Regions from separate parts of the Micromonospora sp. A200 genome, predicted to be linked through region 2. Evidence: riboswitches for the same ligand, from Rfam matches in the RefSeq annotation. Region 2 holds a riboswitch; each other region holds the start of a gene.
What was found. A riboswitch is a leader RNA that binds a small molecule or an ion and turns the genes downstream of it on or off. The one in region 2 is predicted to bind cyclic di-AMP.
Positions count from the first base shown of each region.

Region 1: it holds a riboswitch for cyclic di-AMP, as region 2 does, so the genes downstream of both, M2302_RS17570 (C40 family peptidase) here and M2302_RS05000 (transglycosylase family protein) in region 2, are expected to answer to the same signal.
Region 3: it holds a riboswitch for cyclic di-AMP, as region 2 does, so the genes downstream of both, M2302_RS11960 (hypothetical protein) here and M2302_RS05000 (transglycosylase family protein) in region 2, are expected to answer to the same signal.

Region 1 covers NZ_JARXXY010000016.1:139,001-141,258, forward strand. The annotation lists gene M2302_RS17565 (C40 family peptidase) at 1-808, shown strand, start outside; cyclic di-AMP (ydaO/yuaA leader) riboswitch at 960-1,096, shown strand; gene M2302_RS17570 (C40 family peptidase) at 1,109-2,149, shown strand; gene dcd (dCTP deaminase) at 2,193-2,258, opposite strand, start outside.
Region 2 covers NZ_JARXXY010000003.1:280,966-283,223, reverse strand. The annotation lists gene nhaA (Na+/H+ antiporter NhaA) at 1-84, opposite strand, end outside; gene M2302_RS05000 (transglycosylase family protein) at 396-1,070, opposite strand; cyclic di-AMP (ydaO/yuaA leader) riboswitch at 1,069-1,243, opposite strand; gene M2302_RS04995 (hypothetical protein) at 1,676-1,801, shown strand; gene M2302_RS04990 (peptidoglycan-binding protein) at 1,803-2,258, shown strand, end outside.
Region 3 covers NZ_JARXXY010000010.1:40,262-42,519, forward strand. The annotation lists gene M2302_RS11955 (cation diffusion facilitator family transporter) at 1-643, shown strand, start outside; cyclic di-AMP (ydaO/yuaA leader) riboswitch at 785-916, shown strand; gene M2302_RS11960 (hypothetical protein) at 921-1,976, shown strand; gene M2302_RS11965 (hypothetical protein) at 2,094-2,258, shown strand, end outside.

The sequences.
Region 1 (2,258 bases), on a different contig from region 2:
GACCATCGAGCAGTACAACAAGGTCCGCGCCCAGCTGAAGGTCAACCGGAAGAAGTCGGCCGAGCTGGAGAAGAAGATCCAGCCGCTGGCCCTGCAGAGCGACCTGGCGATGAACCGGGTGGGCGACCTGGCCTCCCGCTACTACATGACCGGCCCGTCGCAGGAAATCGGCGCGCTGCTGGTCAGCAACCAGCCCGGCACGCTCGCCGAGCAGCTGACCATGCTGGACCGTCTCGCCGCCCACCAGCGCAAGGAGTTGGAGGGCGTCCTCGCCGTCCGGCGCAAGTACGACGACCAGAAGCGCAAGCTCGACGAGCTGATCGCCGCCGAGGTCAAGCAGGAAAAGGATCTGGCGGCCAAGAAGACGCAGATCAACGCGGAGATCAAGCGGCTGCAGGCGTCCATGCCGAAGACCACCGTGAAGGTGGCCGGCTGCCCGACCATCAACGGTGTGGTGAGCGCCAAGGCGCAGACCGCCATCCGGGTGGCCTGCCAGCAGGTCGGCGACCCGTACGTCTGGGGTGCCGACGGGCCGAACTCGTTCGACTGCTCCGGCCTCACCCAGTACGCCTACAAGGCCGCCGGCATCTACCTGACCCACCACACCGGCGCCCAGTGGAACGAGGGCAAGGCCATCCCGCGCTCCGAGGCGCGCCCCGGTGACCTGGTCTTCTTCTTCAGCGACCTGCACCACATGGGCCTCTACCTGGGCAACGACATCATGGTCCACGCTCCCCGGACCGGTAAGCCGGTCCAGGTCACCAGCATCAACTACATGCCGGTCGCCGGCTTCCGGCGACCGTACTGACCGATCAGAACCACCGCGAACCCCCGGTCATCCGACCGGGGGTTTCGCATCTCGGGGACCCGGCACGGCATGGCGGGTTGCGGATCGATAACGGTCGTCTCTACTCTGGTCCTTCGTCGGCCGCGACAGGTCCGTCCAACCCGGGTGGCAGTGGCCGACACCGCCGAGTCGCCTCCGGGCGAGCCGGGGACCCAGGTACGCCGGGGTGAATCCGCAGCCACTGCGGTAGGGCGCTCCCTTCCCGCCCGAACCCGTCAGCTAACCCGGTAGGCGGTCGCGGAAGAAGGAGCCCGGAGCCCGGTGGCACACCATGCCCCGCGGCCACCGTCGTACCGGTCGACCCAGGTCGCCCGGCTGACGGCTGCGCCGCGCCCACGCTGGTCCCGCTTCACCACCGTCCTCGCCGCCCTCGCCGGTGCCGCCGTCGTAATGACCGGCGCTGCCACGGCGGCCCACGCCGACCCCTCGGTCGCCGAGATCGAGCGGCAGATCGACCAGGACTGGAACAGGCTCGAACCGATCATCGAGCAGCACAACGCCACCCGACAGGACCTGACCGCCAAGCGCCGGCAGGCCGACGCGCTGGCCAAGCGCATCGAGCCGCTGCAACTCCAGGTCGACCTCGCGATGAACCAGGTCACCGGCCTCGCCGCCGAGGCGTACAAGGGGGAGAACGTCTCCGCCGTCAACGCCCTGCTCGGCAGCAGCTCCCCCGCCGAAATGGTCGACCAGCTCGAAATGCTCGACCGGTTCGCCCAGCGCCAGCAGCGCGACGTGCGGGTCGTCAAGGAGCTGCGGGACAAGCTGGCCGCGGAGAAGGCGCCGCTGGACGAGATGGTCGCCCAGCTGACCCGTACCGAGGCCCAGCTGGCTGCGAAGAAGAAGCAGATCAACGCCGAGATCGACCGGCTGCAGAAACTGCGGCTCAAGGTGTACGGCAACGGTGGCGGGGGCGCGCTGCGCCCGGCCCCGTGCCCAGCCGGCTACCCCGGCGGCCCGGCCGGCACGGCGGTCAAGTTCGCCTGCGCGCAGATCGGCAAGCCGTACGTCTGGGGCGCCGAGGGCCCGAACTCGTACGACTGCTCCGGGCTGATGCTCGCGGCGTGGGCGAAGGCCGGTGTCTCGCTGCCGCACAACGCCCGCCAGCAGCGCCAGGTGACCCCCCGGGTCAGCCGCGCCGACCTGCGCCCCGGCGACCTGGTCTTCTACTACGCCGACCTGCACCACGTCGGCATGTACGTCGGCGGCGGCTGGGTGGTGCACGCCTCCCAGGCGGGCCAGCCGGTCAAGATGAAGCGGGTCGACGACGGGCCGGTCAACAGCTACGGCCGGCCGGGCTGAGCGCGCGCCGGGCTCCCGGAGGCTCCGGGGGCCCGGCCCGGCGTCAGCGGGTGGGCCAGGTGCGCCAGTTCTGCCAGGAGCGGCTCGGGGTCGGCCCGCGCTGCCCCTG
Region 2 (2,258 bases):
GCGCAGGATGGCGGAGATGCGCCTGGTCTCGCCCCACGAGCGGCGGGCGAACAGGCTGGTACGGCGCCGGGTGGCGTCGGTCACGGAAACTCCTCGTCGGCAGGGGTCGCGTCATCCATCGCCGACCAGACTTCCCGGCACACCGGGGTCAACCCTATCCGGCACCGCGGCGGGCCCGTCGGGTTCCGCGGTCGGCCGTGCTCGCGACCGGGCGCGGGACGCTCCCGGTACCCGGCGGTGGCGCGACCGACCGGCCGTAGCGCACCGCCCGGCGCGTCCGGAGCGACACCGCGCCGAGCGGGCCGACGGTGCGCCACGGCAGACCTCGACGCCCGGCCGGCAACGGGCCGGCCGGGCGTCGCTACGGTCTGTCCCTCGTGCGAGGCGGTGACGCGTCAGAGGCTGAGCTTCTGACCGGGGAAGATCAGCCCCGGGTCGGCGCCGACCACGCGCTTGTTGCGCTCGTACAGCGCCTGCCAGCCACCGGCCAGGTCCCGGGCGTCGGCGATCTGCGACAGGGTGTCACCCGGCCGCACCACGTACACGTCGCCGGTCCCGGCCGGCGCGCTGCGCCGCTGGCTGCGGGTGCTGTGCTGCTCCCGCGAGGACCGCTCGGTGGAGGTGGCCTTCGACGAGCCGGAGCGCCGCTGCGACTTCTGCGACTTCTCCGCCTTCTCGGAGGTGGTGGAGTAGCTCTTGGTGGAGCCACCCTTCCTGCCGCAGGTCGGCCAGGCACCGATGCCCTGACCGTCGAGCACCTTCTCGGCGATCGCGATCTGCTCGCCGCGGCTGGCCAGGTCGGCGCGGGAGGCGTACTTCTTGCCGCCGTAGCCGGACCAGGTGCTCTGCGAGAACTGCAGGCCGCCGTAGTAGCCGTTGCCGGTGTTGATGTGCCAGTTGCCGCCGGACTCGCACTGGGCGATCGCGTCCCAGTTGACGCTGGCGGCGCTCGCCGGCGACGCCGGCGCCAGGACGGCGGCGACCCCGGTGACCGCACCGACGGCGAGCGTGCCGACGGCGATGCGGCGCGAGCTGACCCGTCGGTGACGGGCGGTGTATTCAGTTGCCATGTGGATTCCTCCACGCCGACGAGGTGAGCTGTCGGGTTCGGGCCGAGGAGCCCGGCCGCCCGTGGGCGGCTTCACCCCGAGGTGACGTGCACCGAGGAACGTGTGGGTCCCCCGCTCCATGCCCACTGAAAAGGTCCCGCCGGCCGGCGGCATGGATTAGGCGTTACCGGCCGTGGTGTCCGCGATCGCGAACACGAACGACGTTAGGAACTGTTTCGGGCGATTGCCCACCTCTTGTGAAGTTCTTCACCCGGCTGAGCGACGGCTCCCTGCTTCGAGTTGCGGGCTGGTCGGCGGTGCTCTACAAGGGCTGGTCGGGAACCTGTCACGACTGGGCCGAAAGCCTCGCTCCGAGCGGCGGATCAGGTGCCGTCGCCTCGCCGTCTTCGCTGGTCAGGCGGCCTCGATCGGCGGCCCGCGCCGCCGGACGGTCAGCGTTGCCGCTGATTGGCGACTCATGTCTGGGCAGCCCGGCCGCCGACTCGCACGGTAGGAGCAGAGCGCGGCCGCGGCGCCGACGCGTCGGATGCCGGGCGCCGGCGCCCTGGCCGGCACGGTCCGCCCCGGTTCGCGGCGGCCGACCATCCGCAAGAGGAAGGACCTCCATGGACACCGTCAGCATCGACACCGACTACCTCGTCGCCACCTTGGACGAGGACGACGACCCCGAGAGCCTGGCCGGCGACGAGGTCGACTTCGACCTGGCCGCCGCGCTGGAAGAGGAGGAGTGAGATGGGCGTGCACCTGGCGCCCGCGCTGCGGGTGCTGCGCGAGGAGATAGACACCCGATGGCCGCAGCGGGACCGCAAGTCCGACGGCTGGTTGGGCGACGCCAGTCACCAGGCGCGCCGCTCGGACCACAATCCGGACAGTGACGACCAGTCGGTCAACGCGGTGGACGTAGACGTCGACGGGATCGACCCGCTGCTGGTCGTCCGGCAGGCCGTCAGCCATCCGTCCACCCAGTACGTCATCTACGACCGGAAGATCTGGAGCCGTACCCGCAGCTTCCGGCCGGCCCGGTACACCGGGCCGAACCCGCACGACAAGCACCTGCACGTCAGCGTCAGCCACCAGCGGAGCCTGGAGGACAGCCGCCACCCGTGGGGCATCGCCACCGCCACCACGGCGCGGCTCGGCGACCGGGTGCTGCGCGCCGGCTGCCGGGGCGGCGACGTCCGGGAGTTG
Region 3 (2,258 bases), on a different contig from region 2:
GGCCGCGCTCGCCAACGCCGTCCTGCTCAGCGGGGTGGCGATCTACGTGCTGATCGAGGCGGTCCGCCGGTTCGGCGACCCGCCGGAGGTGCGGACCGGGCCGATGCTGGCCGTGGCGGTGCTCGGCCTACTGGCCAACCTCGTCGCATTCGCGCTGCTGCGCGAGGGGGCGCGGGAGAGCATCAACCTGCGCGGGGCGTACCTGGAGGTGCTCGGCGACCTGCTCGGCTCGCTGGGCGTGATCGGGGCCGCGCTGCTCATCGCCGGCACCGGCTGGTGGTGGGCCGACCCGGCGGTGGCGGTCGCGATCGGCCTGTTCATCCTCCCCCGCACCTGGCGGCTCGGCCGCGCGGCGGTGCGCATCCTGGTCCAGGCCGCTCCGGAGCATCTGCAGGTGACCGCCGTGCACGACCGGCTGACCGCCGTCCCCGGCGTCGCCGAGGTGCACGACCTGCACGTCTGGACGCTCACCTCCGGCATGGAGGTCGCCTCCGCCCACCTCACCATGGTCCCCGGCGCCGAGGTCGGCACGGTGCTGGCCGCCGCCCGCACCGCCCTGCACGAGGACTTCCACATCGAGCACGCCACCCTCCAGATCGAGCCGGGGGCCGCCCCCGGCGCCTGCGGGCAGGTCGAGTGGTGACGAAATCGGGCACCTATTGTCCCATTGTGTCACCTACACCATGGTTCACTCCAGTACCCTGAGTCACGAAACGGGCGGGTGTCACACCCGTACCGGTAGGCTCGGTTCCGGCCTCCGCCAGGCGGCACCCTCCGGTGCCGGCGGTGGCCGCCGCCTAATCGCCTGCCAGGGCGAGCCGGGGAACCATGTTCGTGGGGTGCATCCGCGTCAGCGGTAGGGATCTTCCGTCCCGAACCCGTCAGCTAACCCGGTCGGCGGCTGACGGAAGGACATGTGCATGCACGTACGACGTACCACCGCACGGCTGGCGGCCGCGGTCGTCGCGACGCTCGCCCTCGGGGTGTCGTCCGCGCCGGTCCCGGCGACCGCCGCTCCCCCCGCCACCCGGCTCGCCGCCCCCGGCGACCCCGAGGGCGGCACCCCCGCGCTGCGCGCCCAGCTCGACGCGGCCAGCAAGGGCTGGATCGACGCCAAGGCCGCGCTGGAACGCTCCACCAAGCGGCAGCAGGAGCTCGGCAACCAGCTCAAGACCATCGAGTCGGAGCTGACCGTCCGGCAGGGCAAGGTCGGCGAGATCGCCGGCGTGGCGTACCGGACCGGGCGGCTCGGGCCGGTGTCGGCGCTGCTGAACAGCTCCAGCCCCGAAGGCTTCCTGGACCGGGCGGCGGCGCTGGAGACGGTCGCCTCCAACGAGGACCGGGAGCTGCGCAACCTGATCCAGACCCGCGACGACGCCACCCGCACCCGGGCCGCGCTCGACAAGGAGATCGTCGAGGAGCGCAAGCAGGTCGCGGTGATGGCCAAGCGCAAGCAGCAGGCCGAGCGGGCCCTGGCGGTGGCCGCCGCCGACAAGCCCGCCGCCAGCGCCGGCGGCGGCTCCACCGCGGGTACCTCCACCGCCAACGCCAAGGCGGCGCCGCGCAACCCCGACGGGTCCTGGCCCTCGGAGTCGTGCAGCGTCAACGACCCGACCCCGGCCAACGGCTGCATCACCCCGCGCATGCTCAACGCGCTCAAGCAGAGCCAGGCGGCCGGCTTCACCCGGTACGTCTCCTGCTACCGGCCCAGCGGGTCGGGCGAGCACCCCAAGGGCCGGGCCTGCGACTTCGCGGCGCAGAAGAGCGGCTTCGGCGGGGACGCGACCGGCGGCGACCGGACGTACGGCAACAACCTGGCCGCGTACCACGTCCGCAACGCCGACCGACTCGGGGTGCTGTACGTGATCTGGTACCGGCAGATCTGGCTGCCCAGCAGCGGGTGGAAGTCGTACAGCGGGGCCGGCGGGGACCCGTCCAGCGACCACACCAACCACGTGCACCTGTCGGTCTACTGACCGAGCCGCGACGGGGCCCGTCCGAGGCGGACGGGCCCCGCCGTACGCGCACCGACGTACCCGGGATGTCGCCGACCGGCCCACGACGCAGCGCGACGGCCCGGCGAGCATCGAGGCATGACCCGACTCTCCCCCGACGGCCGCAAGACCCTGCTCACCCTGCACCTGGTGACCGCGCTGGGCTGGCTCGGCGCGGACCTCGTGCTACTCACCCTCGGCATCGCCGGGCTGCGCGGAGCCGACCCGGGCGTGGTCTATCCGGCGGCGGCGCTGGTGGCGACC